Regions from separate parts of the Clostridium perfringens genome, predicted to be linked through region 1. Evidence: riboswitches for the same ligand, from Rfam matches in the RefSeq annotation. Region 1 holds a riboswitch; each other region holds the start of a gene.

Region 1 (7,901 bases):
ATCAGCAGAAGAAATTTTAGAAATGGAACCAAACTTAAATAAAGATGTAAAGGGAGCTTTATTCTGCCCAACAGGAGGAATTGTTGGAGCATATGAATTTACTATAGCTCTTTCAGAAAATGCTATAGATAATGGAGGAGAATTAAGACTAAACTCTAAAGTTGTTGGTATTGAAAAAGATGAAAACTTCAAAATAAAACTTGAAAATGGTGATGTAGTAGAAGCTAGATTCGTAGTAAACGCAGCAGGTATTTATGCTGATAAGATTCACAATATGGTTTGTGAGGAAGACTTTAAGATAACTCCTAGAAAAGGTGAATACTATGTTTTAGATAAGAGCCAAGGAAGATTATTTGAAAAGACAATATTCCAATGTCCAACTAAACTTGGAAAAGGGGTTTTAGTTACTCCAACAGTTCATGGAAATTTATTAGTTGGTCCAGATGCTATTGATACTTGTGATAAAGATTCAGTTTCTACCGAGTATGATGGATTAGCTAAGGTTAGAGAAGTTTCTTTAAAAACAACTAACAAAGTTAATTTTAGAGAAAATATTAGAAACTTTGCAGGACTTCGTGCTATAGCTGATAAGCCTGACTTCATAATTGGAGAAGCTAAAGATGTAAAAGGATTCTTTGATGTAGCAGGAATAAAATCACCAGGTTTAAGTTCAGCACCAGCTATTGCGGTGGATGTAGTTAAAATGCTTGGTGAAAGTGGACTAGCTTTAGAGAAAAAAGATAATTTCAATGAAAAAAGAGAACAAGTACACTTTATAGAACTTTCTCCAGAAGAAAAAGCAAATTTAATTAAAAAAGATAGTAGATATGGAAGAATAATTTGTAGATGTGAAAATATAACTGAGGGAGAGATTGTTGATAGTATAAATAGAACTTTAGGAGCTAGAACTATTGATGGAGTTAAGAGAAGATGTCGTCCTGGTTGTGGAAGATGTCAAGGTGGTTTCTGTGGACCTAGAGTTCAAGAAATAATATCTCGTGAAACTGGTATGAATATAGAAGAAGTGCTTTTAGATAAAAATGGTTCATATATAATAAGTGGAAAAACAAAGTAGGAGGATTTAGTTATGAAATATGATTTAGTAGTTGTAGGTGGAGGCCCAGCAGGATTAGCAGCAGCTTATGAAGCTCATGAAAATGGAGTAGAAAAAATATTAATTATAGAAAGAGATAAAGAACTAGGTGGAATCTTAAATCAATGTATTCATAACGGATTTGGTCTTCATACCTTTAAAGAAGAACTTACAGGACCTGAATATGCTGGAAGATTTATTGACATGGTAGAAGGAACTAACATAGAAGTTATGTTAGATACAATGGTTTTAGAAATAGAAGGAAAAATAATACATGCTATAAATACTGAAAAAGGATATTTAACAATAGAAGCAGAAGCTATAGTACTTGCTATGGGATGCCGTGAAAGAACAAGAGGAGCTATAAGTATTCCAGGAGATAGACCATCAGGAATATTCACTGCAGGGGCTGCTCAAAGATTTATCAATATGGAAGGCTACATGGTAGGTAAAAAAGTAGTTATCTTAGGATCAGGGGATATTGGGCTTATAATGGCTAGAAGAATGACTCTTGAAGGAGCTAAGGTAGAGGCTGTTGTTGAACTTATGCCTTATTCAAATGGATTAACTAGAAATATTGTTCAATGTTTAGAGGATTATGGAATTCCACTATACCTATCTCATACAGTTATTGATGTTAAAGGTGATGGAAGATTAGAAAAGGTTATTATAGCTAAGGTTGATGAAAATAGACAACCTATAAAAGGCACTGAAATAGAATTTGATGCTGATACATTATTATTATCAGTTGGATTAATACCAGAAAATGAACTTTCAAAAAATGCAGGAGTTGAATTAGACCTTAGAACTAATGGACTTGTAGTTTCTGAAAGTATGGAAACAAATAGAGAAGGTATATTTGCCTGTGGTAATGTTGTCCATGTTCATGACTTAGTTGACTTTGTAACTGAGGAAGCTAAAAATGCAGGAAAGAATGCTGCTAAATATATTAAAGGTAAAAAGAGATTAAATCATTTCACTGAAATAAAAAATGGAGAAAATATAAGTTATACAGTTCCTCAAAAATTTGAAATTGAATCTTTAGATGGAAATTTAAATGTGTTTATGAGAGTTAGAAATGTATTTAAAAATAAACAAATAGTAGTTAGAGATGAAGAAGGAAATGTTATTCAAAGCTTTAAGAAACCTCATGTTGTTCCTGCAGAAATGGAGAGAATTACAATTCTTAAAGATAAGCTAAAAAATGCTAAAGGAGCAATAACAATTTCATTAGAGGATGGTGAATAATAATGGTAAAAGAATTAATATGCATAGTATGTCCTAGAGGATGTCATTTAACAGTAGACACAGAGTTAGAAAAGGTTACAGGAAACACATGTAAAAGAGGAGAAATTTATGGATTAAATGAGGTTAAAAATCCAACTAGAATAGTAACTTCAACTGTTAAAATAGATGGTTGTGACAACATAGTTGTTCCAGTTAAAACAGAGGAACCTATTCCAAAGGGAATGATATTTGATGTAATGAAGGAAATTAACAAGGCTTCTGTTAAACTTCCAATTAAAGTTGGAGATGTAATTATAGAAGATGTTTTAGGAACAGGTGTTAGCATAGTCTCTGCCAAGACAGTTTCATAAATAAATTAAGAAAGGTATCTGAAAAAATCAGATACCTTTCTCTTTTAATACATCTAATATTATATGTACATTAATTAGGATAGAATAAACAGTCCTAACTAGTGAGTAGCTAAAAATAGATATTTAAATATTTAAATTAATTATGACCATTTAACGAGTGTATGCCATTTATGTAAAGCACCTCATAGTAATAATATATTTAATATTTAAATTAATGATTAACCCTTAAATACAAATTTTAGAGTGTATGCCGATTTTGTAAGGCACCTCTTATTTATAAGTTAAGATATTAACTTTATATATTTTTGCTACATTAGTATATTAACCAATATATTTTTTTTTATACTTAAGATTTAAAATTTTTTTAGAATACTTGGAATATGAAGAATTTTAAATAATATGATTCGTCAGAGTTCCAAAGTATAGGGTGGTCTGCACTTTGAGTTCTAACTTCTATTTGTCTTAAAGTTCTTCTTGCATCATGAGCAGCCTCAGCTACAGTTTTCTTTAATTGTTCTTCATCCATATAATGTGAACAAGAGCATGTAGCGAAGTAACCACCTTCTTTAACCATTTTTATTCCTCTAAGATTTATTTCTTTATATCCTCTTATTGCTTGCTTAACAGTATTTCTTGATTTTGTGAAAGCTGGTGGATCTAAAATAACAACACCAAATTGTTTTCCTTCTCTTGACCAATCTCCTAATACATCAAAGGCATTATGCTTTTCAAATTTAACCCTATCTTGAAGGTTATTAAGTTCAGCGTTTCTAGTAGCACAGTCTACAGCGTGTTGAGATACATCTATTCCTAAAACTGATTTAGCACCTGCTATACCGGCATTTAAAGCAAAAGAGCCAGTATGAGTGAAGCAATCTAAAACATCCATACCTTTACATATTCTATGCATTGCAGCTCTGTTTTCTTTTTGATCTAAGAAGAAACCAGTTTTTTGACCATTTTCTAAGTCAACTATGTATTTAACTCCATTTTCAACTATTTGTATATCTGTATCAAATGGTTCAGTTAAGAAGCCTTTTCTTTGCTCTAAACCTTCTATTTCTCTAGTTTTTATATCACTTCTTTCATAGACACCTTTAGCACCGTATTCCTCAACTAGAATTTTAACTATTAGGTCTCTATATTTATCCATTCCAAGAGTTGATATTTGAATTACATAATAATCTTCAAATTTATCAACTGTTAAACCAGGAAGGAAATCAGCCTCTCCAAAGATGAATCTACATGAAGATGTATCTATAACTTTCTTTCTATATTCCCATGCAGTTTTAAATCTTCTCTTGAAGAAATCCTCATCTATTTCTTCATCTATATCTTTAGTCATTATTCTTATAGTTATTTTACTTCTGTCATTTATATAGCCTTTTCCTAAGAAATAACCTTTATGATTGTAAACTTCAACTATATCTCCGTTTTCATAATCTCCATCATATTCGTTTATTTCATCAATATATATCCAAGGTCTGCCTTGTTCAGCTTTTTTGTTTTTACCTTTGTGTAAATAAAACTTACTCGCCATTTAAATAGCTCCTTCCAAAATAATTCTTATAAGATTATAACATATTCTAGGCTTTCCAATAGGTTTAAAATGCATTTAAGAAAAATAAATTGGTACTTTAGAATAATAAGATAATATTTAATATATATTTCTAATAAGAGTAATTTTAAGGATTGAAAAAAATGATAAAAGCTATAGTTATTCCTACACCTAAAAGATTAAAGAAATACATAAGAGATACTGACTTTAAAAAGAAGGCGAAATCTTTTGTTACTCCAGAGAGAGCTATTATATATGGAACCATAGGAACAGGTGTAACCATAATGTCTCTAAGTGATGTACCAGCTAAGCCCTTTGTTATAGGAAGTTTATTATATCATGGCATTGCCTATGAAATTTTAGAAAAGTGGTATGATGAGTATGGTAATGACGAAGAGCTTAGAGAAATGATGATGCAAAATAGAGATTATTGGAATAATTTTTATATGAGGTTTTAAACTATAAAAAATTTATGGGTAAAAATCAATACACATCTAAAATAGATACTTAATTTAAAATATAACTAGAATTTATTAGGAAAAATATATATAATAATTATAGACTTTATAGCTAGGGGTGCCTTTGGCTGAGAGATAACATTTCGTTATTAACCCTTAAACCTGATCTGGATAATACCAGCGTAGGAAAGCCTGTAGAAAGTTTTATAATAGTATTTTATATGGTTAGATTATTATGACTTTTTATAAATTAAGCTACATCCTACATGGATGTAGCTTTTATTTTTTTATTAGACATATTATAACAGGCTATGATTATAAACTAAAAATTGTATGAAGTTTTTAGTTAGAGTTTTATAAAACTTTGAGGTAATTCTTATTTGGGCTATTAGGTTTAATCATAAGATTAAAGGAGATATAGAATATGAGATTTACAGAAAAATTATTAAAAGAAGCAATGCCTATATGGGAGAAGTATTTAGATCACCCATTTATAAAGGAAATTGGAGAAGGAACTCTTGATAAGAATAAATTTAGAGAATATTTAGTTCAGGATTACCTTTATTTAAAAGAATATGCTAAAGTTTTTTGTGCTGGAGTAGTTAAAGCTAAAACTATGGAAGAAATGAAATTCTTTTATAATTCAACAAAGGGAACTATGGAGGATGAAACAGCGGTACATATAGAATATTTAAAAGGATTTGGTATATCAGAATTAGAAGCAGAGAAAAGAGAATATAAGAGTACTACTATAAGTTATACAAGCTATATGCAAGCAATAGCGTTAACCGGAGATTTAGATGAGATTGCTATTGCAACTTTACCATGTACATGGAGTTATAGCTATATAGGAAAATATATTTCAAAAAAATACTCTAACAAATTACAGGGGAATTTCTTTAAACCTTGGATTGATGAGTATGCTTCTGATGGATTTGATAAGTTTACAGATGAGTGGTTAGCTTACGTAGATAAAAAATGTTCAAACTTATCTGAAGAAAAACAAAAAAGATTAATAGATATATTTAAAAGAGCTAGTTTGTACGAACTTGATTTTTGGAATATGGCGTATGATGAAGGTGAAAAATAATGAGTGTTTATTTAGTAGCTTTAATTGGAATTTTAATATTAGGTTTATACATATTAGATTTAAGAAAACATAAAATTACAACAAGAGAAATTATCATGATTGGACTAAGTGTAGCTATTTCTTATGTGCTTTATATGATACCTTTAGTTAGATATCCTCAAGGTGGTGGAATAACTTTCTTTTCTATGCTTCCAATAATGCTTTTATCATTAGTATATGGAAGAACTGTTGGAGTTACAGGAGGATTGATATTTGGGCTTTTGAAAATATTAAACGGAGCTTTTATAGTACACCCAGTACAATTTTTACTTGATTACATACTGTCAAATATGGCTTTAGGACTAGCGGGATCATTTGAAATAGATAAGAAATATAAAATATTCTTTGGCTCACTTATGGCTGGTAGTATAAGTACTTTTGTAAGCATAATATCAGGAGTGATTTTCTTTGGTCAATATGCTCCTCCAGGAATGAATTTATGGATCTATTCAATAATTTATAATACAAGTAGTGCAGGAGTTGAAAGTTTATTAACAGCTATAGTGATAACAATAATGCCAATAAAAATGTTAGCTAAAAGAATGAAGCCTATAAATAATATATAGAAAATTTTAATAAGGAGTTGCATCATAATTAAATTAGATTATTTGATGCAGCTCTTATTTTAGTTTTGGAAGAAACTTGAGTTTATATTATAATGAAAATAAGATTTGTTTTGAAAAGGATGGATAATCGATGAATTTAATAACTCTTGAAAATATAAGTAAGAGCTATTCAGAAAAAATTTTAGCTAATAATGTATCTTTAGGAATAAATGAAGGAGAGAAGATTGGTCTTATAGGAGTTAACGGAACTGGAAAATCTTCTTTCTTAAAAATAGTTGCTGGAGTTGAAGAACCAGACGAAGGAACAGTAACAAAGGGAAATAGAGTAAGAATAGAGTATCTTGCTCAAACACCAGATTATGATGATAATGCTACTGTTTTAGAGCAAGTTTTTAAGGGTAACTCAGAGGAAATGAGAATATTAAGAGAATACGAAGAGTTACTTGAAAAAATAGATAAGGGTGAAGTTAAAGATAGTGATTCTGAAAGATTAATAAAGCTTCAAGGAAAAATAGATGCTTTAAATCTTTGGGATATGGAAAGTGAAGCAAAGAATGTTTTAACTAAGCTTGGAATAACTAATTTTGAAGAAAAAGTAGGAAATCTTTCTGGAGGACAAAAGAAGAGAATAATGCTTGCAGCTGCCTTAATAACTCCTTGTGAATTATTAATACTAGATGAGCCTACTAACCATTTAGATAATGAAACTATAAGTTGGTTAGAAGAATACTTAAATAGTAGAAAAGGCGCTCTTTTAATGATTACTCATGATAGATACTTCCTAGATAGAGTAACAAACAGAATATTAGAATTAGATAGAGGTAGATTATTTAGCTATGATGGAAACTATTCTGTTTTCTTAGAAAAGAAGATGGAGAGAATAGCCATAGAAAAAGCCAGTGAGGAAAAAAGACAAAATCTTATGAGAAAAGAATTAGCTTGGGTAAGAAGAGGTGCAAAGGCTAGAACTACTAAGCAGAAAGCTAGACTTCAAAGATTTGATGAATTAGTAAATCAAGAAGGATTTATTGAAAATGAAAATATAGAAATCTCTGTTATGGGAACAAGATTAGGAAAGAAAATAATAGAGATAGAACACCTAAATAAAAGTTTTGGTGATAAAAAGATTGTTGATGATTTTAACTATATAGTACTAAGAAGTGATAGAATAGGTATTGTAGGACCTAATGGAATTGGTAAATCAACACTTATGGGAATGATTGAAGGAAAAGTAGCACCAGATAGTGGAGAAATAATAAAAGGTGAAACTGTAAAAATAGCTTGCTTCTCACAGGAAGATACACATATGCATCCAGAGATGAGAGCTATAGATTACATAAAAGAAGCAGGAGAGTATTTACAAACTGCCACAGGTGAAAGAATAACAGCATCACAAATGTGTGAAAAGTTTTTATTTGATGGAACACTTCAGTGGACAATGATAGGTATGTTATCTGGAGGAGAAAGAAGAAGACTTCACCTTTTAAGAGTTCTAATGG
Region 2 (7,901 bases), 1.3 Mb from region 1:
CTATGAAATGACAAAAATGGTCCATCAACTTGCCATGCAATATCATTATAAACATCATAAGCATAATCATTAATAGTTGCAACAGCTACTATTTCTCCAGAAGCTTCTATTCCATAAAGATGTTTATTAGAGATATCCTTAAAAATTATTTCAGTATTGGGATAACTTTCGTTCCAATTATAAAGTCCTCTTAAATTCATTTCTTTTACAACATTATCATAAATACTTTTAACCTTGTTTAATTCATGTTCTTCTATTAATCTTATTTTCATTCCTCTTTTTACCTCTTCTAATAAATTAATTTAAAATAATGTTTTATTCAAAAAATCAAATCAAAATTTTACCCCATGTTCATATCTCCTTTAAATATTAATAATAAAATAACTTTAATTAGATAAAGTTTCCTTTGTAAACTATCTGCTTTAAATATGGTTCATTACTTATCGTGGAATAATTTTATTTTATTCAAAAGAAAAAGTCAAAGAATTTTCTGTTAACATTTTTCTGTTTAAAATTTATTAATATTTATCTTTTATTTGCTTTTTTGATATACTCTATTTGAGGAGAGGAAGTGGAATTTATGTTAAAAAAAATTAATTTTCATACCCATACTAAAAGATGTAAACATGCTAAGGGAGAGGATAAGGATTATATTGATGCAGCTATAAAAAACAACTTAGATATTTTAGGATTTAGTGATCATGGTCCTTATCCAGATAATAGATTTAATCTTAGAATGAACTTTAACGAACTTGAGGAATATAAGTCTACTTTAGAAAAACTTAAAATAAAATTTAAAAATTTTATTCAGATTAAAATTGGTTTGGAAATAGAATATTTGCCTTCAGATGATTTTTATTATAATTACCTAAAAAATGAGCTGAAATTTGATTACTTAGCTCTAGGTCAACACTTATTTTTAACTGAAAATGGCGAATTGAAAAATACATATTCCTTAAAAAGTACTAAAGAGTATATAGAATATGCAAAAAGTATTTGTCTTGGTATAAAAAGTGGATACTTTGACTTTGTAGCTCACCCTGATTTAATCTTTATAAATGATTTTCCTTGGGATGAAAATTGTGATAAAGCCTGTAATTTAATTATTGATACAGCAAAAAAATATGATTTCATATTAGAATTTAATGCAAACGGTATTAGAAGAGGAAAGAAAAAATATTCTGATGGAGAAAGATTCCCTTATCCCTATGAAAAGTTTTGGAATAAGGTTTCCTTAGCAGGAGTTAAGACCTTAATTAACTCTGATTGTCACACTCCTTGTGATCTTTGGGATAACACTATGGATTATGCCTATACTCTTGCCAATAACCTTAATTTAAACATTATTGATAATATTTAGCAATTTAAACCTTGCATTTTAATATTTTTAGGTATATAATCAATGTAAATTTGTTTTTAGGAGAATTTTTTATGATAAATAGTACAAACTTAATAAAAGCAAAACTTAATAATTCTTATTATTGCTATTATAGATAGTTTGTATTTATGATTGAATATATGCAGTCATAGATACAAACTCCAAAGAAATTTTGGATTGTATCTATGATGGCTTAATTTTCGTTATAAAGATAGGTCACATAGGTAATACTATATGGCCTTAATAAAGAGTTTTAATACCCTATAGGTCGTATAGTTTAACTATATGACCTATTTTTTTATATTTATATAAAAATCTAGGAGGTATTTTAAATGAAAGAACGAGAAAATTTTACTGGAAAGTTTGGATTTGTAATATCCTGTGTTGGCGCTGCTTTAGGCCTTGGTAACATATGGTTATTTTCCTACAGACTTGGTCAATATGGAGGTGCTGCTTTCTTAATACCCTACTTTTTATTTGTTTTTATACTTGGAACTACAGGTCTTATAACTGAATTTTCCTTTGGTAGAAAGTTTAAAGCAGGTTCATATACTGGTATAGTTGAATCTTTTAAAAGTAAATCATTAAAGGGAGGAAAATTCTTTGGTATGCTCCCTCCTATAGGATTAACAGGAGTTTTTATATTCTACTCTATAGTAATAGGTTGGATTCTTAAATACTTTTTCTTAAGTTTAACTGGATCTATTAATACTATTGACACCACTACTTACTTTAGTAATTTTGCTGGCACACCTAATACAATCTTTTGGTTTGCCCTAGCAATAATATTAACTTTAATAATAGTTTCTTTAGGAATAGACCGTGGTATAGAAAAATTAAACAAAATAGTGATGCCACTACTTCTTTTAATTTTTATAATTTTAATCATAAGATCTCTAACTTTACCAGGATCTTTTGAAGGAGTCAAATATCTATTAGTTCCAAGATGGGAAAACTTATTTAAAATAGATACTTGGGTAATGGCTCTTGGCCAAGCATTTTTCACAGTTTCCCTTAATGGATGCGGTATGGTTGTTTATGGTAGTTATATAAATGATAAATTTGATATTCCATCATCTGCAATACAAACTGCCATATTTGATACTTTAGCTGCCCTTTTAGCATCTTTTATGATTATGCCAGCAGTTTTTGCATATGGATTAAATCCTTCATCTGGGCCATCTTTATTATTTATAACTTTACCAAAAATATTTCAAGGTATGAATTTTGGTGCCTTACTAAGTACATTATTTTTTCTTAGTGTAATATTTGCTGCTATTTCATCCTCTGTAAATATGTTAGAGGGGCCTGTTGAAGCTTTCATGGCTCACTTTAAGTCAAATAGAATAAAAACTTCAATTATAATATCAGTCCTTTGTTTTTTATGTGGAATACCTTTATCATTAAATATGGGAATCTTTGATAACTTCTCAAATCTTATTACAATAATAATTTCTCCACTTTGTGCTTTATTGGTAGCTGTTGTATTCTACTATATTATTGGTGGCGAAAATGTATTAATAGAAGTAAATAAGGGAGCTCATAAAAAACTTGGAAAATGGTTTATTCCTTTAGGGAAATACATTTTTATCTTAGTTACTATACTAGTAATAATTCTTGGAATAATATATGGTGGTATAGGTTAAATTTAAACATTGTAAGTTTTGATAAAAATTTTTATTTAATAATTAATATTACTTGACCTAATTGTCATTTGCATATAAAATATACTTAGAATTATTTCATGTGCTAGGGGTGCCTTTAGGCTGAGAGATGATTATTTTATCATTAACCCTCAACACCTGATCTGGTTAATTCCAGCGTAGGGAAGCGTTTAGGGCTGTATTTAAACCGGATCTATATTTAGATTCGGTTTTTTATTTACATTCTTTAGACTCTCTAAGCACACTTAAAGTTTAAGGAGGGGGTAAAAACTATGATGTCATTTTCACAAATAATAAATGATTTTATTCAAAGTTTTTCATCAATTAATTTAGGAGGAAATTTTAAGGAGATTGTAACTAATCCACTAACAATTCTCACTTTAATAGGAGTCCTAATAATATTAGTTTTACTTATAAAGGCTAAAGACATCAAATTTGATGCAAAAATGCTTACAACAATAGGAATTGCTTTAGCACTTACTGCTGTATTAAACATGCTAAAGATATATAAATTTCCTCAAGGTGGAGGAATAACTTTAGGCAGTATGATTCCTATAATACTTATTGCTTATGCTTATGGTCCATTAGTTGGAATGCTTACTGGATTTTTATTTGGTATAATTTCCTTATTTATAGATCCATATATCCTTCATCCTGTACAAGTATTATTTGATTATCCTATACCATATATGGCATTAGGGGTAGCAGGATTCTTTAAAAATCATAGAATTTCAGGAGCTGTAGTAGCAATATTTTTAAAATTTTTGGCTCACTTTATTTCAGGAGTTGTTTTCTTCGGATCCTTTGCTCCTGAAGGAATGTCTCCAATTCTATATTCATTTTTAGTAAATGGTTCTTTAATAGGTGCTGATGGCTTAATATGTGTAGTACTTTTAGGTATTTTACCTGTTAATAGACTTATTAAAGCTATAAGTTCTAAAAGCGTAACAAGCAAATACGCATCTTAAAATAAAGTAAGGTCTAGATTTCATTAAAATCTAGACCTTTTTATTTTTTAATTAAAGAATTATACTATAGATAAGAGATAAAAAGTTATATAAACTTAGGAGGTACTTATGAGTATTAATCATGGTGCTAATTTATTTGATTTATCAAATGAATTAGGTATAAATAAAAAAGATATTAAAGATTTTAGTTCAAATATAAATCCCTTTGGAGCATCTAAAAAAGCTAAAGATGCAATTTTAAATAATATTGATATGGTTTCTATATACCCAGATCCTAAATATAAAGATTTAAAGGAGTCAATCTCTCAATATTGTCATTGCAAAAAAGAAAATATTATAGTTGGTAGCGGAGCTACAGAATTAATATCCTCTTTTATAAGTGTTATAAACCCTAAAAAAGCTTTATTACTTTCTCCATCTTATTCAGAATATGAAAGTGAACTTGAAAAGATAAATTGTGAAATAACTAAGTTTTTTTCCAAAGAAGAAGATAACTTTAAAATAGATGTTAACAAATTAATAGATAGCATAAACTCTTCAAAGTTTGATTTAGTTATAATTTGTAATCCTAATAATCCTACTGGATTCGCCTTTTCAAAGGATGAAATTTCTTTATTACTAAAAAATACTTCATCAATATTCATGGTTGATGAAACTTATGTTGAGTTTACAGAGCCTGAAATTTACTCCTCTACTCCACTAGTAGATATATTTAATAATCTATTTGTAATTAGAGGAACTTCTAAATTTTTCTCAACTCCAGGTATAAGATTAGGTTATGGACTTATTTCTAATAAAGAAATTAAAAAGTCAATGGTTGAAAAACTTGATTTGTGGAATATAAATATCTTTGCTACAACAATGGGAGAAATTATGTTTAAGGATAAAGAGTATATTCTTTCAAATACCTCTAAGTTAAAAGAAGAAAGAGATTATTTATTTAGAGAATTAAGTTCAATAAAGGACTTAAAGGTATATGAAAGTTACAGTAACTTTATACTTTGTAAAATTAGATCTAAAAAATTCACTGCTACTGAACTTTATAATAAACTTTTAGAAAAAGGATTGATAATAAGAAACTGTTCTTCTTTTGAAGGTTTAAATGAATATTTCTTTAGGGTTTGTGTCTTAAAACCTGAAGATAATAAACTTCTTATAGAAAATCTTAAAAATTTATTTTTATAATTTAAAAAATTAATAGGTTGCATATACATAATTTTTATTATTAATTATATATGCAACCTCTTAATTTTTGAAATTATATCTTATATTATAAGTACTTTTTAAAATTCACCTGTTTTATTTAATTAATCTTTTAATTTAAACGATCATAAACATAGCTGCTATTATTATGTAAACAGCTAAAAGTTGTACCCCTTCAAGCCAATTTGATTCTCCATCATTAACAATTCTATTAGCTATAAGTACTGAAACTATTAAAGCTACTAATTCAAAAGCATTAAATATTATACTCATAGGCTTAAATATAAGACTTAAAAATATTAATACTGGAGCCACAAATAAAATAACTTGAAGACTTGATCCTATAGCTATTTCCACTGAAACATCCATTTTATTTTTCATTGCCATTATTATTGCTGTGCTGTGTTCTGCAGCATTACCTATTATAGGAATTAATATTATACCTACAAAAAGCTTACTTAACCCAAGAGTCTCTGTCATTGGTTCTACTGCCCCAACTAAAAATTCACTCTCTATGGCAATTATTACTGTAGCTACAACAAGCACTGTTATGGCCTTTTTCAATGACCATTTAGCTTCTCCATCTTCCTCATCTTGTTCCACTGCATATATATCCTTATGAGTGAAAAATGAGAATATTAAACTTAATATGTATATAGCAAACATTACTACAGCAACTATTACACTTAAACTTTCATATTTTGTGTTTAAAAATTCTGGCTTTATTGTATGCATAAATATAGCAGGAATTGTTAATCCAATAACAGCAAATAACAACATACTTGAACTAGTTTCCATCACTTTTTTATTGAAACTTTGTGTTTTATATTTTAATCCTCCTGCTAACATACTAGCACCTAGCACTAATAATATATTCCCTATTACTGAACCTGCAATAGAAGCTTTAACTACATCAAACAAACCATCTTTTAATGCAAAAAATGAAATTATAAGTTCTGTAGCATTCCCAAAAGTAGCATTTAAAAAACCACCTAATTTTGGCCCAGTATAAAATGATATTTCCTCTGTTGCCTCTCCCATAAGACCTGCTAAAGGAACTATTGCCAAAGCAGATAATATAAACATAAGAGTTGGAGAAAAATGCATAAATTCACCTATAATACTTATAGGAATAAATATTAAAAGCCATTTTAGTATTTTCATCTTTAGTCCTCCATATATAAAATAAATTTTACTAAAGATAATTATATCACTTTTGTTAATTATTTTAACAAATTATTCTTAATTTACCTATTTAAAATATTAACATTAATCTATATTTTAACTAATTTTTATTTTATCAATATATTAAAAACTAAATACATCTTAGCTATATCTATAAAAAGATAACTATTATCTTTTTATAAAACTTAAATTATATATTTAGTATGCTCAGAATCAACTTTTATTATAGAGCTTTTTTCTAGAATTATTATTAAAAGCAAAAAAACGCTATTTTAAGCGTTCTTTTAATTAATTACATATCTACATTATGAAATAATTTTTGGCAATATTTTTTCTACTATTTTAAAATATCATAATTTTGCGACAATTTCAACAATTTTATTCAATTAATTATTTTATTCAAAATCATAGAAAATTATTATATATTCAATATCCTCTCTTCAACTATTCCATCTGCATTTTGAAAATTAAAACCTAATATTCTTCCTAAGGTTGGTCCATGATTTATAAGCTTACCTTCCTCTAAAACAACACCTGATTTTATTCCTCTTCCAAAAGCTAAAAAGAATGTTCCATAATCTTTTTTTCTAGGTGAATATCCATGAACTGCTTTGTAAGTATGTTTATTTTTTATATCTTTAGTTTCCTCAATAACTTTTCCTTCATATTCATTTGAAAAATAATATCCTCTAGTAGCTTCTACCATAAAATCACATTGATCATTAGCTCCAGCTTTTATGGCCTCTTCCTTATTTAATATGTATTCTAAAGCTCCTTCTTCCTTAAGCTTTTCTAAAACTTCTAAACATTTCTTCTCATCTTCTTTATTTTTATTATCTAAATAAATATAACATGAGCCTCCACATTCCCTAGCTATTGCTTTAAAGCTTTTAAGCTTTCCATCCTTTAATTCTATTAATCCTTCTTCCCTAAAGGCACTATTAAGCCTTATTACCTTATTAGTGTCTATTGCACTATGATCTCCTAGTAAAATCAATGTCGTGTTTTCATATATTCCTGACTCTTTTAAACACTGTATTATCTCTCCTACTCTAATGTCATGTCTTTTTAAAGCTTCTAAGGCTTCTAAACTTTCATATCCATAATCATGTCTATGAGAATCTACATCTATTAGATGAACCATAGTTAAATTAGGCTTATATTTTTTTATTGTCTCTTTAGCACATGCTGTAACAAAGTTATCTAAATAAGGCTCCTTTGTACCTTTTCTAAGAGACCCAAACTTTTTATTCATACTAAATTGATAAACTTTACTTCCAGCTAAAGCAGACATGATTATTTGATTATGCCAAGGTTTTGTCTCAAATATTTCTGGCATATTATAATCTATTTTCATTTTTCCTGTAACTGGCCAAACCACTGAAGCCGTTGTAAGACCATTTTTCTTAGCTAGTCCAAAAAGAGTTTCTCCCTTTATTTTATTTCCGTACCAGTTCCAATTTGGATTTTCATCCTTAAAATTTAATACTATATTATTTGTTA
Region 3 (7,901 bases), 1.4 Mb from region 1:
TTTCCAAAGATTCCAGTTTGTCTTCTTTCTTCAGTAACAAGGGCAAAACCATTTTGCATAGCCTTAAAAGGCTTACTGTTATCAACTTTTTTGCCATGTAAAATAATATCTCCAGAGCCCTTTTCTCTAAGGCCAAATAAGGTTTCTAAGGTCTCAGTTCTTTTAGCACCAACAAGACCTGCAATTCCTAAAATTTCTCCCTTTCTAAGTTTAAAGGAAACATTCTTTAATTCATTTTTTGCATCACTAAGATTATTTACTTCTAAAATAGTTTCTTTAGGAATATGATCCTTTTTAGGGAATCTATCAGTAAGTTCACGTCCAACCATAAGTTTTATTATTAAATCCATAGTAAGATCTGAAGCTTTTTCAGTAGCAATCCATTTACCATCTCTCATTATGGTAACTTCATCAGAGATCTCTAAGATTTCTTCCATCTTATGAGAGATATAGATTATACTTATTCCTTGCCTTCTAAGTTTATTTATTATTTTAAATAGGTGACTTACTTCTTTTTCTGTTAAAGAGGAAGTAGGCTCGTCCATTACTATTATTTTAGAGTTATACGAAACAGCCTTTGCTATTTCAACCATTTGCATTTGAGAAACAGATAGGGTAGAAACCTTATCACGAGGATTAACATTAATATCTAGATCCTTAAAGATTTTTTCTGTTTCATCATACATTTTCTTTTCATCTATAAAAAGTCCTTTTTTAGGATATCTACCAAGCCAAAGATTATCCATAACATTTCTTTCTCTAACTTGATTTAGTTCTTGGTGAACCATAGATACTCCATTATCTAAGGCGTGTTTTGAATTTTTAAATTGTACCTTTTGGCCAGAAATAAAAATTTCTCCTGAATTAGGGTGATATATACCAAATAGACATTTCATTAAGGTTGATTTACCAGCACCATTTTCTCCCATTAATGCATGTACAGAACCTTTTTTTACTTTTAAGCTTACATTATCTAAGGCTTTAACCCCTGGGAATTCTTTAGAGATATTTCGCATTTCTAACAGGTTTGAAGAGTCTTTCATCTTTTTTTACCTCCTGTTTTATTAAGGGCATATATCAAAATTAATTTTGATATAGCCCCTTTATTTTTTATAAATTATTTATATGAATCCTCAGCAACGTTTATATTGTCCTTAGTTATTCCTACATATGGAACACGGATTGATTTTTTATCATCAAGTTTCCAATTAGTTCCTTCAGTTATCTCTTTTCCATTTACTAAATTCATACAAGAATCCACTAGAGCTTGAGCTTGGTTCTTAGCATCGTTTAATACTGTACCAGCCATTTTACCAGCTTTGATTTTATCTAAAGCTTCAGGAATAGCATCAACACCATATATTGGAACAAACTTTTCAGGAGTTCCATCTAAATATCCTGCTTTTTCAAGAGAAGAAATAGCACCTAAAGCCATTCCATCATTATTACAGATTACCATTTCTATATTGTCACCATTTTTAGCAATCCAAGCATCCATTTTTTCAGTAGCTTTAGTTGAGTCCCACATAGCTGTATCCATTGCTAATTCTTCAGTTTCTATACCAGCCTTGTTTATTGTTTCAATAGAATATTTTGTACGAGCTTCTGCATCAGGGTGACCAGGTTCTCCTTTAAGCATTACATATTGTATTTTTCCATCACCATTTTTGTCCCAAGCAGGATTAGCTTTCCAACCTTCTGCCATTACTTCTCCTTGAATTATTCCTGATTCTTCAGAAGTTGTACCAACATACCAAACCTTGTCGTAGCTTTGCATAACAGCTTCGTCTGGTTCCTTATTAAAGAATACTACTGGTAAGTTGTCTGCCTTAGCTTTATCTACTACAGTAGGAGCAGATTTAGGGTCAACTAAGTTTATTGCAAGAATATCAACACCCTTAGCTATCATAGTGTCTACTTGTTCTATTTGCTTAGATTGATTATTTTGAGAGTCATTCATTAATAACTCGGCTTTTCCATTACAAAGTTTTTCTATATTTCTACGTTGGTATGACATGAAGTTATCTTCAAAACTATAAATTGTAGCTCCTATCTTAGGTGAATCGTTTTCTTTTGGTGTATCACCAGATGATCCAGTAGAGCCTGAACCTCCACCACAACCAACTAAAGTACCCATAGTTAAAGCTGAAATTAAAATTAGTGCTAAACCTTTCTTTTTCATAATAAGTCCTCCCTATTTTACCTTAAAACTTTATTGTAATTTTAAGTAAATTATAACATAAAATGGAAATAAAACAAGGGAAATTTGTTAAAAAATAATAAAGAAAGTATTATTTTATATTTGTTTAGTTAAATTTTATATATTATACAAAGAAAAGGTTAGAAAATTTTAGTAAAAAAATATATAATATAAAATAAGAAAAGTAAGGAGTGATTATGTGGCTACTATTAAAGATATTGCAAAGGGTGCTGGAGTTTCAATAGCTACTGTATCTAGAGTTTTAAATTTAGATGAAACGCTTAACGTATCTGAAGAAACAAGAAAAAAAGTAATGGAAATAGCTGAAGAATTAAATTATGTACCAGTAAAAGAAAGAAAAAATAAAATAAAAAATTACACCATAGGAATAGTTTATTGGTACACAGAAATACAGGAATTAAACGATCCATATTTTCTTTCAATAAGAATGGCTGTTGAGAAAAAGTGTAATGAAGAAAAAATTAAATTTAAACCAATAGATTTTCAAAAGATAATCAATGAAGGAACAAGAGAATATAGGGATTTAGATGGAATATTAGCTATTGGAATATTTGAAGAAGAAGAGATAAGCTTAATGGAAAAGCTATCTAAGAACATAATTTTTGTAGATTCTTCTCCAGAAGAGTGGAAATACGATTCAGTGGTAGTAGATTTTAAGTATGGAGTAAATATTTGTTTAGATTATTTAACATCCTTAGGCCATAAAGATATTGGATATTTAGGTGGTGAATCAATTCCTCATAATGGAAATGAGTCCATAAGAAAGGTAAATTACAGAGAGAAAACCTTTAAAGAATATATGGAGAAAATGGGTAACTATAAAGAAAAGTGGGTTCTAAAGGGAAGATTTTTACCAGAGCATGGTTATGAACTTATGAAGAAGGTATTAAAAGAGAAGGATCTTCCTACAGCATTTTTTATAGCTAGTGATCCTATGGCCATAGGAGCCTACAAAGCAATATTTGAAGAAGGATTAAGAATACCAGAGGATATAAGTATATTAGGTTTTGATGATATATGTACTGCTAAATTTTTGACACCTTCCTTGACAACAATAAAAGTTTTTACAGATCATATGGGAAGTATTGCCGTTGAGACACTTTTAGAGAGAATGAGAACAGGAAGAGAAATAGCTAAGAAAATAGTTTTACCTGTAAAACTAATAGAAAGAGAAAGTTGCAAAAGACTTTAAAGATAAATTTAATTTTATTTACTAAAAGAGACTACATGAAATTTTTTATGTAGTCTCTTTTAGTTATGGTAAAAATAATTTTAAAATATAAATTAAGATTTAAAATAGAGCTTAATATTAAAATAAAGCCTTTATTTTTTCTAAGTTTTTTATACAGGCATTATATCCATAGTTATAAGCCTCTTCTAATTTAGTTACATCTTTTTCAAAACTTTCAATAGCTTCATCTTCATTTGGTCTTATTATAATCGCCTTCCCAGCTCTTTCTAATTCTTCGCAAAATTTTACTGTTTCATTATATTTTATATGTCTTGATAAAAATGTATCTTTTAAGTTAGGGTATTTACGTCCCACTATTTTAGATGCTAACTTATTACTTTTTCCTAAGGTTTTTCTATAACTTTTAGGTCTAGTAAGAACTATTAAGTGTTTTTCATTTCCATCTGCTATAGCTTTTTTTATTGGAATAGGATCTAATAGTCCACCATCATAATATTCATTTCCATTTATTTTTATTGCTGGGAAAAGTATAGGAATAGCGCAAGTTGCTCTTAAAGCCATATATTTTTCATCTTTAACTTTTCCATCTAAGTATTCTGTTTTTCCTGTGTTAGCATTTGTAACACCTACTAAAACTCTTCCCTTATAATTTGAAAGTGCATTAAAATCATAAGGGAAGAGTTTATTTGCTAATTCATCAAATACAAAATCTAAACCAAAGATGCTTCTACACTTAAAGAAGTTAGAAAGACTTAAATATCTCTTATCATTTCTATATTTTTTTAATATTTCAATATTTCTTCCTTTTTGATTAGAAAAATATGAAAAACCATTAGTTATTCCTGCTGAAACTCCAATACAGTAAGGAAATATTATATTATTATCAAGAAGAGCATCCATAACTCCTGCACTAAAAATAGGACGAAAAGTTCCTCCTTCTAAAACTAAGCTAACCATAAAATATCCTCCTAAGCTTCATCATATATTTAAGATTATAATCCTTAAATTAAAAAATTTCAAAAAAGGTATGTTGAAAAAGAAGGGTGACTATGATATCATTTGGATTAGAAAATAGCATAAAAAATAGCTAGGGGTGCCAGTAGTGTCTGGCTGAGATTAGAAATGAAATTTCTTGACCCTTTAACCTGATCTGGTTAATACCAGCGTAGGGAAGCCCAAGAGACACATATATTTAAATTGATTTTAAAGCATATATAGCCTTAGGGCTGTATATGCTTTTTCTTTTTTAGAAGGAGTGAAAAATATGAGTAAATTATTTAATGCATTAACAATTGCAGGGTCAGATAGTTCGGGGGGAGCAGGAATACAGGCTGATATAAAAACTTTTTCTGCTAATGGAGTTTACGGAATGAGTATAATAACTGCCATAACAGCTCAGAATACTCAAGGAGTTTTTGGAATAATGGATGTTACTCCTGAAATAATAGAAAAACAAATAGATGTTATTTTTAATGATATAGAAGTAGGAGCCATAAAAATAGGCATGGTATCTAAAATTGAATCAATAGAAGCCATAAGTAATGCTTTAGGAAGAGTAGAAAAATTGCCTCAAATAGTATTAGATCCTGTTATGATTTCAAAAAGTGGATTTAAGCTTTTATCAGATGATGCAAAAAATACTTTAATAGAAAAGTTAATACCTATATCTACTTTGATAACTCCAAATTTACCAGAGGCAGAAGAATTATTAGGTAGAGAAATACTTACAATAGAAGATATGAAAAAAGCAGCCTGTGATCTTAAAAAATTAGGAGCAAAAAATGTTTTAATTAAGGGTGGACATTTAGAAGGAGAGGCCATAGATATTTTATATGATGGTGAAAACTTTACTCTTTTTAATGAAGAGAGAATAAATACAAAGCATACTCATGGAACAGGATGTACCTTATCATCAGCTATTACAGCTAATTTATCAAAGGGAATGAATATAGTTGATTCTGTGAGAGGTGGAAAAGAATATATTACAGGTGCTATAAAAAATGGCTTTGAACTTGGAAAGGGTGTTGGACCAACACATCATTTCTATAAATTTTACTAGGAGGAATAAAAATGGAAGTTTTAAAAAGAGAAAATCCTTTAATACATATGATAACTAATTATGTTACAGTTAATGATTTAGCACAAGTAACCATTAATTATGGAGGCTTACCTCTTATGGCTACCCATCATGATGAATTAAAAGATATAACAAAAATGGCTAATGGATTATTAGTTAATATAGGAACTTTAGAGCCTTACCAAATGGAGTCATCAATGATTTCTATGAAAATAGCAAAGGAAAAAGGAATTCCCTCTGTTTTAGATCCAGTAGGTGTACAAGCATCAAAACTTAGAAAAGATTTTGCTAAAAAATTAATACTAGAGGGAGAGCCTTCACTTATAAAGGGTAATTTAGCTGAAATAAAAACCCTTATAGGTGAAACTTCAAATTCAATTGGGATAGATTCCTTTGATGATTCTTTAAGTGAAAATACAAAAAATAAGATAAAGGAATATGCAAGAGAAAGAAATCTTATAGTAGTTGTTTCTGGAGTGGTTGATTTTATAACTAATGGAGAAGAAAGTGCAAGTGTTAAAAATGGAACTTATAAAATGAGTAAAATTACAGGTACTGGATGTATGTTAGGAGCTTTATTAACACTAGCTTTAAGTTTTTATGACCATAAAGATTTAAGATTTAAAGAAGTGGTTAAAGCAGTATCTACATGGGGAATATGTGGAGAATTAGCTGAGGAAAGATTAAGAGAAAAAGAAGGGTTAATGACATTTAAGCATAATCTTTTAGATGAACTTTCAATTATTAATGATGAAACAATAAAGGAAAGGGAGAAGGTTATTTATGATTAATAAAGATTACAAAAAATTATATTTAGTAACAGACTATAGAATTCCCTTTAATGAGCTTTTAGAAAAAACAAAGGAAGCTTTAATTGGAGGGGTATCCATTGTTCAATATAGAGCAAAGAATAAAAAAACTAAAGAAATGTGTAAGGAAGCTAAGGAGTTAAAAAAGCTTTGTGATGAGTTTGGAGCATTATTCTTAGTAAATGATAGAATAGATGTAGCCTTAGCAGTAAAAGCTAATGGAGTTCATATAGGACAAGATGATATGGAAGTTTTCATAGCAAGAGAAATAATGCCAAAGGATGCAGTTATAGGTGTTACTGTTCATAATAAAGAGGAAGCTTTAAAAGCTATAAAAGAGGGAGCAGATAACTTAGGTGTTGGAGCTTTATTTTCAACTAATAGTAAAGATGATGCAACATTAATGACCTTAGAAACCTTAAGAGAGATAAAATCTGTTTCTAATATTCCACTTTATGGAATTGGAGGTATAACTCCTTATAACTTAAATAAGGATATTTTAGAAAATCTAGATGGGGTAGCTGTCATATCTGCTTTGTTAAATAGTGATAATATAAGAGAAAAAAGTAAGGAATTTTTAAATATTCTTAGTAAATAAAAATTTTTGAATATTAAACTTAAAATATGAAATAATCAAAAAGAGGTTCTTAAGTTATAGAATCTCTTTTTTATTTAGAGTTTATTTTATAGTATAATATTTATAATTTAAGGACTATTTTAACTAAACCTTAATTTTAAATAGGTATAAATTTTATTTTACATATGCTTAGTTTAGATGTGGTCTTAATTTTATATAAGTTAGATAAGTAGTGATTTTAGGAGAAGGATATGAGAAGAGAGTTTGAGGTATTAAATAATATTTTTGGATATAGGGACTTTAGAAAAGGGCAACAGGAGGTAATAGATAAGATTTTAAATGGAAAGGATGTATTTTGTATATTACCTACTGGAGGAGGAAAATCTTTATGTTATGAAATACCTGCTTATATTTTTAAAGGAACAACACTTGTTATTTCTCCCTTAATATCTCTTATGAAGGATCAAGTTGATAACTTAAATTCCTTAGGAATTAATGCTGCTTATATAAGTGGAGGAAATGACTTTGAAGAGGTTAAAAATATAATTAGGAAATTCATAAAAGGAGAATTTAAGCTTCTTTATGTATCACCTGAGAGATTAGAAAATAGATATTTTTTAGATAATATAGAAAAAGCTAATATTGCACAAATTGTAGTTGATGAAGCTCACTGCGTATCAATGTGGGGCCATGACTTTAGAAAAAGTTATAGCAAGATAAAACCATTTATTTGTAATTTAAAGAAAAGACCAATTATTACAGCCTTTACAGCTACGGCTACAGAGATAGTTATGAAGGATTCCATTGAACTTTTAGGTCTTTATAATCCCTTTATTTATAAGGGTAGCTTTAGTAGAGATAATTTGGAGATAAATGTATTAAAAGAAGTTGATAAATTAGAAATTATAAGTGAAATTATAAGTGAACATGAGGAAGAGTCAGGAATAATTTATTGCTCAACTAAAAATGAAGTTGAAGAACTTTATAAACATATGCTTTATAGAGGGAAAAGTGTAGGGAAATAT
Region 4 (7,901 bases), 1.1 Mb from region 1:
CCTTCACAGGGTCTTATTCTTGGAACTGAATAACTTATATCTATATGAGGATACTTATCTCTTAAATATTTTCCATGCATTGCTGTAAAGAAGGCATCTATTCTAAAATCAGCTAATCCTAATAAGGCTCCTATACTTATGCTTCTCATTCCAGCTTCTGCTCCTCTCTCTGGAGCTTCTAATCTGAATTTATAATTTTTCTTTGGACCAGCCACATGAACCCTATCATATACTTTTTCATCATAGGTCTCTTGATATACAGTAAGCCCTTCTGCACCTGCTTCTACCACCTTTTTATATTCCTCTTCTGTCATTGGATATATTTCAATGGTTATTGAAGGAAATTTCTCTTTCAAAGTTTTAATGCTCTCTTCTATATACTCTACTGGAGTATGATATTCACTTTCCCCTGTTAATATTAGAATATGTTTAAATCCATCCTTTGAAATAGCTTCCCCCTCTTTTTCTATTTCTTCTTGATTTAATTTTTTCCTACATATTTTATTTTCTACATTATACCCACAATATGAACACTTATTTACACAATAATTTGATATATACATAGGTGTATAAAGTAATATTGTTCTTCCAAAATATTTTAAAGAGAGATTTCTTGCTTCTTGAGCCATTTCTTCTAAAACCTCTTCTCCCATAGGAGATATTAAATTAAGTAAATCCTCTGGTCTCTTCTTTCTTTCATAAATACTTCTTAATACATCTTCCTTTTTTACAGAATCAAAATATCCATAAAAATCAAAACCTCTATATTTTTCTACTACATCATAAAAACTCAATTAAATCATCTCCTAATCTAAAAATCCAGTAAGTGGAGATGAAGCATTTCCAAACTTTGATTCTCTTCCCATTTTAGCTTCATAAGCTAATCTGCCACCTTCTACTGCCATTTTAAAAGCTCTAGCCATATTTATAGGATCTTCTGAGGATGCTATGGCAGTATTAACTAAACAAGCTGCAGCTCCCATTTCCATAGCTTCCATAGCCTGTGATGGCTTTCCTATACCTGCGTCAACTATAATAGGAATATCTAATTCATCTATCATTATTTGAATCAATTCTTTAGTCTTTAACCCTCTATTACTTCCTATTGGTGCACCAAGTGGCATTACAGCTGCCGCTCCAGCTTCTATTAATCTTCTTCCTGCATAAAGATCTGGACACATATAAGGAAGGACAATAAATCCTTCATCAGCTAATACCTTAGTTGCCTTTATGGTTTCTTCATTATCTGGAAGCAAATACTTAGAATCTGATATAACTTCTATCTTTATCCAGTTTCCACATCCCATAGCTCTTGCTATCCTTGCTATTCTAATAGCCTCCTCTGCATTAGTTGCCCCAGAAGTATTAGGAAGTAGTATTACATCCTTAGGTATATTTTGAAGAATATCCTCTTCCTTATTATCTAAATCTACCCTTCTTAAGGCTAAAGTTATAACTTGAGAGCCACTTCCCTCTAAAATATCCTTTATTATTTCATTTGAAGGATATTTACCACTTCCAACAAAAAGTCTATTTTTTATCTCTACTCCACCTATTATTAACTTGTCCATAAAAAATTCCCCTTTTCTACTCACTACTCTTCTTATTTCTTCATATTTTAGACTAGTATTTTATTTTTTATATATAAACTCTGTCTAAAAAGCACTTAAAATCCACTCTATTTTTACTATTATTTATTTTTAAAATTCTATTTTGTTAACAGCTATATCTATAACTAAATTAGCCATGTGATTTGCACATATAGCCACTCTAGGAGCCATTAATCCACAGCCTTCCTTAGCTTCATTTACCAAATCTCCACAAATATAAAAATTATCTGTTATTTGCTTTGTTTTTATTAAATTTGAATCATAAAAACCAGCCATTCCTGAAGAGGAAATCAAAAATTTGTCCTTCATATTACCTAGAACATAATTAGCTAATAAGGCTTTATAATCTGGATTATCAAAGGCTTCTATTATTATGTCAGCGCCTTGTAAAATACCCATATTATCTTCAGAAAGCTTAAGATTTAAAGCTTCTATTTTTATAAAAGGATTTATTCTAATTAAGTTTCTTTTTAAAGCAGTTACTTTAAATTCTCCAATATCCTCAATATAATACTGTTGCCTATTTAAATTAGAAGGTTCTACTATATCAAAGTCTACTAAGCTTATACTTCCAACCCCTATTCTTCCTAAGGAAATAGCAATATTAGATCCAAGGCCTCCACATCCAGCTATTAAAACCTTAATTCTTTTTAGTTTTTCATGAATACCTGGTGTATGCCTAGATACCATTAGTTCTTCTAACTCCTCTTTATTAGGCATAATTCCCTTTTTTATAAAGACAATCCTATCTCCATCCTTAAGTTTCTTATCTTCTACAAGTGGAAATCCATTTAAAACTATAACATGAGAATCAGGAAATTCTTTATTTTTTAAAGAATATACTGTGCAATTTTCTTTTACCTCTCTCCACTTTTCATTAATCTTTATATTCATAAAGGTCCCTCTTATCTTTTTTCTCTTTTATTTTCACTCACCTTTTATTGTTTAGACTTCTTAAATACTTCTTAATCATCCTCCACCAACAAAGGCAATAATCTCAATTACATCTTCATGATTAAGTAAGATTTCATTATAATTACAGGAATTAACTATCTCTTTGTTTAGTTCTACAACAACTCTCTTACTATTTACATTTAAACTTTTTAGTAAATCATAAACTGTATTAAGTTCACCTTTTTCTACTTTCTTACCATTAACAATCATACCTTCACCTCTTTTCTATATTCTTAAGACTTTTATACCAACAAAAAAAGGTTTAGCAATATTGCTAAACCTTTTAAAAATATATTCTCTAATTAATCATAATAATATTTTCTAATATGAAAAATCACAACTTAAAATATACTTCCCTACGCTGGTATTAACCAAATCAGGTTATTAGAGTTAGGACTTATTATCCCTCTCAGCCTTTTACAGCACCCCTAGCAATATCTTAAAATTATTTGTTTTTATTTATCATAACTCAAAAAACATTTTTTATCAATTAGTTTTTTCCTTCTTTTCTAATCTTCTATTTTTCATTGTTATTAAATTATTATTTAACATAGCTGTTAATATTAATCCTATTAAAGCTATAATAGCACATGTTAAGAATAATTTAGTATATCCTGTATTCATAGTTTGTTGGAATGCAGTTTCTATTGCATCTTTAGCTCCATCTAAACTTTGCATATATGATTTTTCAATCATATCAATATTCATATGAGGATTATTTGCAAATTTGTCTCCTAAAGCTGCAAATTGTGATTGTACCATTCCTTTTATAAGACTAAATATATTAGTAACGCTGGCATTTCCCATTGAATTAGCAACATTTGAAGCTCCACCACTATTTGACATTATATTAGACATTCCATCTACATGTGGCATAACTTTTTGTAATGCTTCTGGTACTCTTCTACCTGCATCTGATATAAAGTTAATAAGAATATTTGGTGATACTGCAATACCTATGGATTTAATTAATGATACTGCTGATTGTCCAACTGTAGCCTCATTATCTGGTACTAAACTAAGCATTAAGTAATTTATTGGTGTTCCCATAGAGAATCCTAAACCAAATCCCATAATAGCTAAACCTATTATTAAGTTAACCATACCTGGATGTTTAGTTGTTACATATCCTTGATAAAGATTTCCTATGATAACTAAAGACATACCTATTAATAGTACTTTTTTAACTCCTATTTTATCTATGAATTTTCCACCTAAAGGTGCTGCTATACCTACAAATATTGCAAATATTGTAACTATATATCCACCACTACCCATTGGTGTTCTTAATATATTTTCACTAAATTGAGGAATAAATACTGTTGCCATTAATCCACAACCTACAACAAAGCTTAATATTAAAGTTATAGCTATTTCCTTATTAGTAAAGTAAGATAAGTTTATTACTGGATCTTCTGCTTTCTTTTCCACCCAAACTAATATTGGAATTGATATTATAAATATTAAAAGATATGGCCAAACATCTAGTGATTTTATTGAATTAGCAAAATCATAGAATTTTAAGTTTGTAGCTCCATACATTAAAGATAAAATTAATATTGTTAATACTCCTGAACCACAAACATCTAATTTCTTAATTCCTTGTGCAGAAGTATTTTCTTCTAATTTAGTTGCCATAAGTAATATTATTATACTGATTGGAACATTTACTAAGAATAAAAATCCCCAGTTTTTATCTCCAAAAATAGAAAGTATTCCTGAACCTAAGGTTGGTCCTACAACTGTTGCTATTCCATATACTCCTCCAATCATCCCTAAAGCTGAACCTCTTTTTTCAACTGGGAATGATGTTCCTATGTACGCTGTAGCTATTGGCATTATACCTCCGCCACCTATTGCTTCTATAACTCTTGAGAATAATAAGAATGTATAACTATTTACGTAATCTGATACCCCACATAGTAAAGAACCTAGTCCAAATAGAGTTATTGAAACCATGTAAACTTTTTTTCTACCATACTTATCAGAAAGTTTTCCCATAAGAGGCATTGATACTGCATATGCTAAGGTGTATATTGTTACAACCCAAACACTAGCATTTTGTGAAACTTTTAATCCATCAGCTATTATATCTCTTGCTGGTGAAACTATACCAGAGTCAATAGCTCCCATGAAGATTCCTAACAAGAAGACAGCCATGGTAATTCCAACTGATTTTTTCTTCATTATTATCACCCTTTCGTAAGTTTTTACTTATTCTAAGTGTGACTTTTATTAATATTATTTCTTTAAATACCATTAATAAAACTCACAGTGAACTATGTTCATTTTACTACCTAAAGATTATAAAATCAAAGTTTGAATTTTCTTAAATTATCCCAAAATTTATTAAAACCCCTTATTTATTTTATTTCTATTCACATTTAGTTAATATTTTATTAACATTATATTTTCTAAAAATTAAGAGCTACATTAAATCTTAAAAATAAAATTCATTAATAATTTCAGTAAATGTTTATGAGTTTTATTTATAAGATACATAAATGTAGCCCATTTAAATTATTTTAACTTTTCAATTTCTTCTTTTAATTTTCTTATTTCTTCATCCTTTTCTTTTAATTTAGTTTCATAATAATTGTCTTTATCATCTAAATTATTATTTAGCATATTTATTAAGGAAGCCATTTCATCTGCACTTCCTACAATTCTATTAAAAAGTAAAAGATTAGATTTTAAGATCTCTGGTATCTCTTGATGGGAATATCTTAGTCTATGATCAATTTCTCCATACCCCTCCTCAAAAATAGTCCTTACTTGTATCTCAGCTATTGTTGTACTATCTTGGGTAAAGTTTAGTTCAACTAAATAATGAACTGATCTATATCCTGATTGTCTTGATATAACTTCAATACCTAGATTATCAAAAATACTTCTATCATCTCCATCTCTTATATTTGCTGTTATTTCAATTACATTCCAAGTCTTTATTATGAAATCATGTATATCCTTCCATTGATCCTTAAATATATGTAAAACCCTTATTCCTATTAAGTCAGTTATTTCATTTTTATAGTTATCTTCATTAAAATAAAAATCTTCACCATACTTTTCTTTTCTATCTTCTGTTTTTCTAATTATTTTTTCTATTAATCTATCTGGATTTTTTATCCTTGATTTAACAGAATGAACATTTTCATTAGAACGAAGTATATTGGCTATAAAATCAGCTTGATTATAATAAGAACCCTCAAACTTTACAAAATCCTTATATATCCTTTGTAAATCTTCAAATTCAATTTTATTTTTCTCTATATATTCTTCTACATGAGGATATTTCTTAAGAAAAACTTCTTTATTTAAACTTCTCATAACTATCTCCCCTTATTTTGATTTATTGCTATATACAGTAGACTATAAGCTATGTTTATCTATTAATCTCTTTAAATCTTCTAAACCTAAATCAATTTCCTCTTTGGAGAAATTATATTTTTTAAGTTCTTCTTCACTTTTATTAGCTAATAAGCTATACATTTTCTCTCCTATTTCATATATTTCCATAGAAGGATTTTTCTCTGCCTCTTTAAAAAGCATATCCTCAGCCTCATCAATTTTCCCTTTAGATATTAATCCTCTTAAAGTTATCCAAAAGATATCATCCTTTGAATAAGTATCAGCTAAAAGAAAATCATTTTCTCCATCATTGTTTAATAAGAATCCCATTAAAACACCTACTTTTCTATTTCCTTTATTATATCCTTATCTTAAAAATACTTAACTTTATTTAAAAAGCTCTAAATATTCTTCATATCCTTTTTCCTTTAATTCTTCCTTTGGAATAAATTTTAAAGAAGCAGAATTTATGCAATATCTTAATCCACCTAAATCCTCTGGTCCATCACAAAATACATGGCCTAAATGTGAATCTCCTAGTTTACTTCTAACTTCTGTTCTAATCATTCCATGACTTTTATCTACCTTTTCTTTTATTATGCTTCTATCTATTGGTTTTGAAAAGGCAGGCCATCCACAAGAAGAGTGAAATTTATCCTTTGAAGTAAATAAAGGCTCTCCAGTAGTTATATCTACATATATTCCTTCTCCATTAAAGTCCCAATATTCATTTGTAAAAGGTCTTTCAGTTCCATTTTCTTGAGTAACATAATATTCTTCCTCAGTTAAGACTTTTTTTAATTCCTCTTTTTCCTTCTTTGTATATTTCAAAATGATCACTCCATTTTTTATTTATTATTATTTTAAAATAATACCTATGTAAAATATTATTTTAATGAGTTATATTTACATTCTTTCAACATAATCTTTTATATTTTCAATTATTATTTCTAAAGCTTTAATGCTCCTTAATACATTTCCTTTTATACATAATGAATGGCCAGCATCCTCTATTCCTAATACTCTTAATCCCTCAGATTTTATTTTTTCCAAATTCTCTGAAGATATTAAAGTATCCTTAGTACCAGTTATTATTAATCCTTCTTTATCTAATTTCTCTTTAAAGGTTTCATTGATAGGAGTTAAATAAATATTTTTAATATGAATATCATAATTTTCCTTAATTTCTTTATCTATTCTACTTTGTAATACTGTACCTAGACTTTTACCTATAAGAATAATTCTCTTATATTTTCCTCTTCTAAGTTCTAAGGCACTAAAAATAATATCTAGAGTTTCAAGTAATAATTCTCTTATATCATTTTCATCCTGTCTATTAAAAGCTTCTCTACTAACTTGAAATCCATATTCTATTCCTAAACAATCAAATTTAAAATCTAAAATAAGCTGTTTAGAATAATCTAAAAGTGCTTTATCTAGGGTGTACCCAAGGCCTGGTAGTATTATTGCTAAAGTATCACTTTCATTACAAATTAATTTATTCTTAGTTATGCATTTCCACATTGATTGTTTTTCTATATTAAAACTGTTCATATTTTAATCACCTTCTTTTTAAATTCTATTATATAATTATATGTTAAATTTTTTCAAGGAAGAAAAATTTATATTTATATTTTCCACAAAGGATTTTCTATAAAATGGAAGAATATATAATATAATCTCTCTTTCAGAAAGGAGTTTTTATGAATATTGATAATATAAAAGAAGTTCAAGCAAAAAGTAATAAAATGATCTCTGAAATTCATTTTAAAGAACAATGTAGCTGGCTTAGAAACTCAAAAAAGAAAAAAAATCTAACAAATGACTTTTCAAAAGAAATTTATGAGAACCTAAAAGATAAAAAAATATATTTAGAGTTACTTGAAAAGGAGATTAGTGATATTTTTTCTAGCAAAGATTTTACAAGTAAAGAAAAGAATCGCATATATGAATTAACTAATGAATCCTTTTGGAAATGGAAACTTA

The links. Region 1 has a riboswitch for thiamine pyrophosphate ahead of tenA (thiaminase II). Riboswitches for the same ligand answer to the same signal wherever they lie in the genome.
Region 2: linked by a shared signal. The riboswitch ahead of thiT (energy-coupled thiamine transporter ThiT) and the one ahead of tenA (thiaminase II) in region 1 are both predicted to bind thiamine pyrophosphate.
Region 3: linked by a shared signal. The riboswitch ahead of thiD (bifunctional hydroxymethylpyrimidine kinase/phosphomethylpyrimidine kinase) and the one ahead of tenA (thiaminase II) in region 1 are both predicted to bind thiamine pyrophosphate.
Region 4: linked by a shared signal. The riboswitch ahead of thiS (sulfur carrier protein ThiS) and the one ahead of tenA (thiaminase II) in region 1 are both predicted to bind thiamine pyrophosphate.

What each region holds. Positions count from the first base shown of each region.
Region 1 covers NZ_CP065681.1:433,685-441,585, forward strand. Annotated here, with positions in the region: gene I6G60_RS02240 (NAD(P)/FAD-dependent oxidoreductase) at 1-1,075, shown strand, start outside; gene I6G60_RS02245 (FAD-dependent oxidoreductase) at 1,088-2,341, shown strand; gene I6G60_RS02250 (DUF1667 domain-containing protein) at 2,344-2,691, shown strand; gene I6G60_RS02255 (class I SAM-dependent rRNA methyltransferase) at 3,056-4,231, opposite strand; gene I6G60_RS02260 (hypothetical protein) at 4,393-4,707, shown strand; TPP riboswitch at 4,812-4,913, shown strand; gene tenA (thiaminase II) at 5,132-5,797, shown strand; gene thiT (energy-coupled thiamine transporter ThiT) at 5,797-6,402, shown strand; gene I6G60_RS02275 (ABC-F family ATP-binding cassette domain-containing protein) at 6,533-7,901, shown strand, end outside.
Region 2 covers NZ_CP065681.1:1,738,922-1,746,822, reverse strand. Annotated here, with positions in the region: gene I6G60_RS08500 (GNAT family N-acetyltransferase) at 1-272, opposite strand, end outside; gene I6G60_RS08495 (histidinol-phosphatase) at 572-1,360, shown strand; gene I6G60_RS08490 (sodium-dependent transporter) at 1,711-3,024, shown strand; TPP riboswitch at 3,120-3,224, shown strand; gene thiT (energy-coupled thiamine transporter ThiT) at 3,315-4,010, shown strand; gene I6G60_RS08480 (pyridoxal phosphate-dependent aminotransferase) at 4,119-5,195, shown strand; gene cax (calcium/proton exchanger) at 5,331-6,377, opposite strand; gene I6G60_RS08470 (alkaline phosphatase family protein) at 6,817-7,901, opposite strand, start outside.
Region 3 covers NZ_CP065681.1:1,785,442-1,793,342, forward strand. Annotated here, with positions in the region: gene mglA (galactose/methyl galactoside ABC transporter ATP-binding protein MglA) at 1-1,043, opposite strand, end outside; gene mglB (galactose/glucose ABC transporter substrate-binding protein MglB) at 1,118-2,182, opposite strand; gene I6G60_RS08675 (LacI family DNA-binding transcriptional regulator) at 2,400-3,413, shown strand; gene I6G60_RS08680 (patatin-like phospholipase family protein) at 3,531-4,370, opposite strand; TPP riboswitch at 4,493-4,602, shown strand; gene thiD (bifunctional hydroxymethylpyrimidine kinase/phosphomethylpyrimidine kinase) at 4,678-5,472, shown strand; gene thiM (hydroxyethylthiazole kinase) at 5,484-6,281, shown strand; gene thiE (thiamine phosphate synthase) at 6,274-6,897, shown strand; gene recQ (DNA helicase RecQ) at 7,128-7,901, shown strand, end outside.
Region 4 covers NZ_CP065681.1:1,484,773-1,492,673, reverse strand. Annotated here, with positions in the region: gene thiH (2-iminoacetate synthase ThiH) at 1-794, opposite strand, end outside; gene I6G60_RS07345 (thiazole synthase) at 807-1,571, opposite strand; gene thiF (sulfur carrier protein ThiS adenylyltransferase ThiF) at 1,701-2,504, opposite strand; gene thiS (sulfur carrier protein ThiS) at 2,580-2,774, opposite strand; TPP riboswitch at 2,901-3,004, opposite strand; gene I6G60_RS07330 (MFS transporter) at 3,051-4,751, opposite strand; gene I6G60_RS07325 (RelA/SpoT domain-containing protein) at 5,085-5,894, opposite strand; gene I6G60_RS07320 (DUF6483 family protein) at 5,937-6,245, opposite strand; gene msrB (peptide-methionine (R)-S-oxide reductase MsrB) at 6,303-6,746, opposite strand; gene I6G60_RS07310 (alpha/beta hydrolase) at 6,822-7,469, opposite strand; gene I6G60_RS07305 (hypothetical protein) at 7,619-7,901, shown strand, end outside.